One region of the Hyphomicrobium sp. B1 genome, then DNA from elsewhere that is predicted to be linked to it. Evidence: predicted binding sites of a transcription regulator. Region 1 holds the regulator's gene; the other holds the start of a gene.

What was found. The regulator LexA, encoded in region 1, represses DNA repair genes until DNA is damaged. The targets are predictions, from matches to a motif close to TGTTCNNNNTGTGTTCNG.
Region 2: RLW55_RS08380 (ImuA family protein) is a predicted target of LexA. The motif match lies at 2,217-2,234, and genes of this name have one in related genera.

Annotation. Positions count from the first base shown of each region.
Region 1 is NZ_CP134871.1:2,519,214-2,523,116, forward strand. Features, by position in the region: gene RLW55_RS12060 (ComEC/Rec2 family competence protein) at 1-1,090, shown strand, start outside; gene lexA (transcriptional repressor LexA) at 1,149-1,889, opposite strand; gene RLW55_RS12070 (hypothetical protein) at 2,247-3,218, opposite strand; gene RLW55_RS12075 (hypothetical protein) at 3,476-3,613, shown strand.
Region 2 is NZ_CP134871.1:1,729,230-1,733,132, reverse strand. Features, by position in the region: gene RLW55_RS08390 (error-prone DNA polymerase) at 1-78, opposite strand, end outside; gene RLW55_RS08385 (Y-family DNA polymerase) at 75-1,616, opposite strand; gene RLW55_RS08380 (ImuA family protein) at 1,540-2,187, opposite strand; gene RLW55_RS08375 (EAL domain-containing protein) at 2,306-3,903, opposite strand, start outside.

The sequences.
Region 1 (3,903 bases):
GCATCCCGTCATGCGCGTCGTCGTCTTCTTCGGTGAGATCATCGCCTCGACGTTGATCGCAAGCGTCGCGGTCGCGCCGTTCGCGGCCTATAATTTTCACCAGAGCCAGCAGTATGCCGTGCTCGCGAACATGATCGCCATTCCGATCTGCAACCTGATCGTCATGCCGGCGGCGCTCGTCGCGATGGTGCTGATGCCGTTCGGCCTCGAATGGCTCGGCCTGAAGCTGATGGGCTGGGGCATCGAAGGCATGACGTGGTGTGCGAACGAAGTCGGCGCGTTGCCGGGCGCTGTCGGACATATTCCAGCGATCCCTGAACTGGCTTTCGTGCTGATGCTCACGGGCGGCATCTGGTTTTTGCTTTGGCAGACGCGGATCAGGCTTCTCGGCGTTGCACTTGTCGGCGCCGGTTTGCTTGTTGCGCCTTGGATGCCGCGCCCTGATGTTCTGGTCGGACAGAAAGGTTTGCTTGTCGCCGTGCGCGATGACTCGGGCAAGCTCGACGCCATGCCGGGCAAGGGCACGAAATACGACCTCGACCGCTGGCTCGAATACGACGGCGATTCCCGAACGGCGCGCGATGCCAAGACCGGCGAAGGCTTTACTTGCGACGCTGTCGGCTGCATCGCGCATGTCAAAGGCGCGACCGTCGCGGTCGCGCGCCATCCCGCTGCCGTGACCGACGATTGCCTCAACGCCGACGTGCTTGTGCTCGATACGCCCAAGCCCGGCAATTGCGCCGTGCCGCGAACGGTCGTCGACGTTTTCGATCGCTGGCGCAATGGTGCTTACGCCCTTTACGTCGACCGCGGCAACGACAGTCCGGAGCCCAAAATCCGTCTTGAAACGGTCGCGGCCCATCGCGGCGAACGACCTTGGAGCGAGACGCCGGAGCGAAAGCAGGTAGTGCTGCCGAAACCCCGTATTCTGCAGGCCCCGCCCCCCCCGGCGGGCGCCCCGGCTGCCGAACCTGCCCGGACGGCCGAAGCAGAACCCGAAACACGCACATCAGCCGACGTCGATCCGGGTGAGGGGGCGGAACTCGAAGCGGAAGATCTCACTGAGCCGGACGCCGAAAGCGGTCGTTAGCCATCGACGCTGCGCCGCGTCGTTCTAGCTCGGTCGACGCATGGCGGCGAACCGCCGCTCAATACCGCCGCATCAAGCCGACGAGGCGCCCCTGAATGTCGATCTGGTCGGGTCCGAAAATCCGCGTCTTGAATTCGGGGTTCGCGGCTTCGAGCGCAATAGTCGAGCCCTTCTTGCGCAGCCGTTTCAGCGTCGCTTCCTCGCCCTCGACCAGCGCCACGATGATATCGCCGTTCTCCGCCGTATTGCAGCGCCGGATGATGACGGTATCGCCGTCATGGATGCCCGCCTCGATCATCGAATCGCCTTTGACCTCCAGCGCAAAGTGCTCGCCGTTGGTCAGGATGTCGGGTGGCACCGCAATGTCGTGCGTGTGGTTCTGAATGGCGCTGATCGGCGTACCGGCGGCGATGCGGCCCATGACCGGGATCGACACCGTCCGCGCGTCAATGACGTGCGACGGCGGCGGCGTGGCCACATTCGTCTTCGGCGGACCGGAGCCTTCGATCACGCTTGGCTGGAAGCCCCGCTGCGGTGCTGCGGCCGTGCTGGCACCCTGTGCCGCGGACGGCAAGCCAACCTGATTGTCCGGCAGCTTGATGACTTCGATGGCCCGCGCCCGGTGCGGCAAGCGGCGGATGAACCCGCGTTCCACCAGAGCGGTGATCAGCCGGTGAATGCCGGACTTCGACCTGAGATCCAGCGCATCCTTCATCTCGTCGAATGAGGGCGGCACGCCGCGCTCCTGCATGCGCGCATGGATGAAGAGGAGGAGGTCTTTCTGCTTTTCGGTGAGCATAGCGGTTCGTCTCAAGCCTTTCCTGGCTGGCAAGCGCGGCGGGCTGAGACGCTGACCACCGAAATACCGCCCGCTCATTCACAGTACAAATCGTGTATGTACCCTAACCGTTCTCGTCTCGTTCCGCAACCCATGCAAGTCAATAGGTCGTGTCGCAGTTTGAATTTTCCGGCCAGTGGTGCCGAAGAGCAGCAAATGGCGGGAATGGCATCATGATTTGGGGGGGGGGGGCGTGTAGGGGGGCGCGCCGTGCGGGCACTGGCGGCTTGGGCCGCCCTCCATCTATACGCTGATGTCGTTGCCTTGAGCGGAATTCATGAAGGTGAATCCCTGGTATTAGGGCGCAAACGCCAGAAGCTAGTTTTCGGTCGTTTCGGGGCGCGGTCCAGTTGTGGCGGTTGCAACCAAAGTATCCGGCTGTTCAAGGATTTCAGCCTCGGCAAGGCGGGGCCGCAGTCTCTGCGCATCGCGAAAACGCTGGCCGCACTCGCGCTCAGCGCCGTTGTACTCTGTGTGGGTTCGATCGCTGACGATCATCCCGCTGCCTCCAGGCTGGAGCCGCACGAGAACTTCCATGCAAAACTCCGTTCTATGTCTATCCGTATGGGCTACTTGCGCGAAAATGTCATCGTATTCAGTCCAGCCATACGCAAGGATGCGTGCTCTACCAGCGAGCACTTCACGCAGGTTAGCTTCTGGGATCAGCACCGGGAGCATGGTTCTGGTGCCTTTTGGTCCAATAGAGCTTGGGCCACCTGGAGCGGCATTTGGATAATTGAACCCAGACCAAATGGCGGGTGGAAAGGCTTGCCAAGTTATGGCGGATCTCATCTGAACAGTTTGCGTGTTTCCGATGTTCTCCCACGTGACCACGACATTCATTCCCTTTCCAGACTCTTCCTCAAAAGCAATCCGCTTGAAGAAGACAAACGCCCTATTCAATTCGTGAAGGCTTCTTTCGGCGACTTCGGCGGATTTTTTGGCGGCGTCAGCGGAATCAGCGGTCGCCTTAATCGATCGATCCATATCGCGTGCTTGGGCGACGGATGCGCGCCAAGTGACGATCCAAAGGCCTATGGTAGAGATGGCGAGAACGGCGGTGAAAACAGTCAGCCAAAGAGTGAAGAACGCGACCGGATCAGACGTCAGCCGCTCCCGAAAGGTTTCGCCGAGCAAACGCTTGTTGTCTTCCTGTGAGTACTGTGCGCAGGGTTGGGGTTGTTGTTGTGGCTGGTCCGCACCGAAGACGGCGCCCAAACTAAAGACGGTCAGAGAACAAAAAAGGCCGATAAATAAAGCACCCAAAACATCTCTGACTATCTTTGGCATCAATTCACACGTTTTCCAACCTCACACTCGCATCCTATCGCGGCAAATTCTCAGGCGGCAATCCGCTTCTTATACGTCTTTGGGCGTCCTGGCTTTGGCGCTACTTCATCCATCAGTCCGACAATCTCTTCCATCGTCCATAGATGATCTGGGAGACGCCAGCACCAAACAAAGAACCGACGGAAAGACGTCGCATGTCTGTTTATCGACCCGGGCGTTTCATACTTTTGCCGTTGGGGTGGAGCATCGTGCGAACAATGCGAGGTTTGTTTTCTCAAATCATCATTGGGGTCATTGTCACCGTAATCGGGACGCTTGTGACCGACGCCATCACCGGCGGCAACATGAGCCGTCATTTCGTTCCGGGCGTGCACGGCTCCTGGCGCGGGCATTGACGCACGGATTTGCGCAGCCCCTCGCATAGCGCCCGGCTCGCGGAACGCCGTCATTAGCGCCATCAATTTCAAAGAACGAAGACACAGGCGTGTGCAACCGGCCGGCTCTGCGGAGCAGAGTCGGTTGCACCAAGTATAAAGCACGAAGCGGACGGGTTCCGCGGCTGGGTCGTGGCATTTGAAGTCTCGGAACCGATCCGCTCCGTGACAGCCTGAGAACAGGGTCGCGAGCACGGTCACTTGATGAAGCGGGATGCTCCGCACACGGGTTTCTCACCCCGTGCGGACCG
Region 2 (3,903 bases), 790 kb from region 1:
GACGAAATCCTCAGGGTTTGAGGCGCCGCGCAGAAACGAGAAATTCGTGGTGGTAGCAAGTTCGGCATAGGGCGTCATGGAAACACTCCATGCAGGAACCACCGAGGCTGTCCATCGGCCGCCGTTACGGCTGCGCGGAAAATCCAGAAGCGCCGCCCTTCAGAGCTTTCGACACGATAGTAGTCGCGCACACCATAGTCTAACTGTGGGCGCCACCATTCTTCGGCAATGCGCTCCGGACCGATCGCGTTCGCAATGCGATGCGTAACGCGGCGCCAGCGGATGCTTTCCAGCCTATCATCTTTATCGGCTTCGACGTCGATCGGATGCGGGCGCGCATAGATCAGTGGCGGACGCAGACCCGCCCTGCTTTGGATCGTCTCCTGCTCCCATTCGTGTGGCGATGCGGGAAGCGCTGCCGGAACCGCAGCCTGCGCCCGTTCCGGGATATGACTATCGACCGGCTGCAATCGCATTACGCGCTCGCGTCCGAACATGATGCTCAACCGGTCGACGAGTTGCGCGACCTTGTCTTGCTGGTCGTCTTGCGCATTGAACGTGCACTGGCTCTCAGTCCACGGTTCAGCGCGCGTCGCCTCGAAGCAAATGAGATCGAAACCGAAGCCAGGATCGAGCGGGTCGGCGAGGCCATCGAGACGGTCGCGGTAGAGGCGCAAGATCCCTTCAGGATCGCGTGTCGGGCGGCTGGTCTCGACGCGGATGCGGCGGACGACGCCGTCAGCCCGAAAAAAAGTTCCCGTAAAGATGCGGCCGCCGACGCTTCGCGCTGCCAATTGATCGCAGACGGACGCAGCCAGATCGGCGAGCATGTTGGCAATGACCTCGTGGCTCGCAACCGGCTCGGCGCAGCGCTGCTCGGCCCTGTAAGGCGCAGGCTGGCGGCGAGGCGCGATTCGTCTGTCTTCCTCTCCGAGCACGCGGGCGAGCTTGGCCGTGAAAGCCGACGAAAAACGGGCGGTGAACAGCAAGGACGGCCGGTCGGCAATCTCGGCGACAGTCCTCAGCCCGGCGCGCCTCAAGGCAGTTGCGTCTTCTTCCGCGCATTCGAGCGCCGCGACAGGAAGTACCCGCACAAGCCTAGCGTCCTCGACAAAGCATGGATTGACGTCAGAGAAGCGCGCCAGTGCGCGCGCCATATCAGGCGTCGGAGCGACGGCAAGTTTCGCGACTGAGATGCCGGCCGTCTGCAAAACCTTCTGCAGGCGCGCGGCAAGCATCGTCTCACCTGCGAAGAGATGGCTGCATCCTGTGATATCGAGTGCGAGACCGTCGGGCGGATCCAAGGTGACCGAGGGCGTAAAAGCCAGCGCCAGATCGGCAAGATACGCAACGAAAGCGGTATCGGCTGAGGGATCGGCCTCGATGGCGCGCAATCGCGGCATCCGCGCCCGCGCGTCGACGAGCGTCATTCCAGCTCGCAGGCCGACGGCTAGAGCCCGGGAATCGACGGCGGCCAATTGCGAGACGCCCTTGACCTTGGCAACGAAGACCAGCGGCAGAGGTGCGCCGCCGCCGTTGTCACGCTGCCAACGATCCGACGACAGGAACGGCATCCAGAGGCACAGATACCGTCTGCGCGAAACATCGCCGCTCATGATCCCACTCCAAGATACAGCTTCTCTCATCGAGACCCGACGAGCTTTTCAGCACGAACACGTCGAAGGCTGCCCGCCGCTGGCCGTTCGGCTTCATCTGAGGTGCACCCTGCACGCGCCAGCGGATTTGCGCGGCATTGGGGGCGATGCGGCCACCGTGCCGAATGAGCACGATCTCGACTCCCGACTTCTCCGCAGCAAGTTTCAATCGTCGGCTGGCCGTCAGGTCGATCGGAGCGGCCGTCTCCAGGATGACGGCATGCAGCGCACTGCAACGCACGCCTTCAAGAGCGGCGCGCAGTCCGTCAACGGAAGAACGCGCTTCCACAACGATGCAGCTCTCGGGAGACAGGCCAAGCGCGACCAAGCCCGGACCATAGGCGTCTCCGGTTTCCGCGATTGCCGCTGCCTCGCGCACCCACAACAGCATGGCATCGCGCGGCGCTGCTGCCTTCGTCTGGGCCGCCAGCGTCAGGCCGAAGCCGACAGCCGCAGCGGCATGCCCCGGCCCGGCGACGACTTCGCGAAGAATGACAGGGGCTGAGGGGGCGCAAATCGAGAGCGGCAGCATGGCAAAAGAGAAAGAGCCTCAGACATGATTGTTCACTTTTTGTTCTACAGCAGGATAGCCGCCCTGTCCAGTCCTGCTTTTGCAGTCGACAAGGCAGCGATCTCGCGAGAGATGCCGCTCAGACAGCCTCTTTCTCCAGCTTCGGTGTCCGATGCGCCATCAGATACAGAATCTCATCCGCCGGCCGTGGCTCGCTGAAGAGATAGCCTTGCACCTCGGTGCAGCCCTCATGGCGAAGCTGTAGCAGCTCCGCTTCCGTTTCGACCCCCTCCGCCGTCGTCGCCATGCCGAGCGCATGGCCGATGCTTGCAACGGCACGCACGATAGCGATGGAATCCGGATTGGCCTCGAGATCCTGAATGAACGACCGGTCGATCTTGATCTTGTCGAACGGAAACTTCCGCAGATAACCAAGGCTCGAATAGCCCGTGCCGAAATCGTCCATAGAGATGCGGACGCCGAGGGCGCGCAGTTCATTCAGCATCGCAACCGTTGCATCCGTATCGCGCAGCAGGACCGTCTCGGTGATTTCAAGTTCGAGGCGATACCCAGGCAGGCCTGATTTCGCCAGCGCACCGACAACCTGAAGAACGAGCGCATTGTTCTTGAACTGCAGCGGCGAAAGATTTACGGCGACCTTGACGTCTGATGGCCATTTCATCGCATCTGCGCAGGCGCGATCCAGCACCCAGTTGCCGATTGCGCCGATCAAACCGATCTCTTCGGCGAGCGGGATGAATTCCACCGGAGAAACCATTCCGCGCGTCGGGTGTTGCCAGCGCACGAGCGCTTCGAAGCCGCTGACCTCGTTCGTGTCGAGAGAAATTAGCGGCTGGTAAAAGAGTTCGAGCTGGTTACCGTCAATTGCCTTGCGCAGATCAATTTCGAGCGCGCGGCGTTCCTGCAGCTTGGCGTCCATGCCAGGCTCGAAGAAGTGATAGATGCCACGACCCGCTTCTTTGGCGCGATAGAGTGCCATATCGGCGTTCTTCATCAGCTGATCCACGGTGTTGCCGTCCGTCGGCGCCATTGCAATACCGATGCTAACACCCACCGCGACCTGGTGCCCGAGCACTTCGAACGGCGCACTCAATTCGGCGATGATGCGCTGCGCTAAGATCGTGACTCCGAGAGGCTGATCGGCATCGATTTGCACGATTGCAAACTCGTCGCCGCCGAGACGCGCGATGATGTCATGTTTTCTGACGCAGGCGCGCAGCCGATCCGCCACCGCCTGGAGCAGAGCGTCCCCGACGGGATGCCCAAGCGTGTCGTTGACCGTCTTGAAGTTGTCGAGGTCGAGACAAAGAATTGAGACGGTGCGACCGTGCTCGGCGCCCTTGAGCGCCATTTCCATAGCCTCGTGGAACCGCACTCTGTTGGGAAGGTCGGTCAGAGCGTCATGATGCGCCATGTGGGCGATTTTGGCGTCCATCTTGCGCCGCTCGGTGATGTCTTCATGAATAGCGATTGAGCCACCGTCACGCATCGGCTGATGGGAAATGGCGATGACCTGGCCGTCGGTCAGTTCTTCGATTCGATAGATTGGATCGCGGCCGGATGCCGACTCGATATGATCGACCAAAGCCATTTCCTGAAACTTCGAGAAATGGCCGTTCTTACGGCGCTCCCGCAATATCGATCTGAGGGGCGTGCCCGCGACGGTCAGCTCTGGCTTCAGACCGTAGAGCTCGGCATAGCGCCGGTTGCAGATGA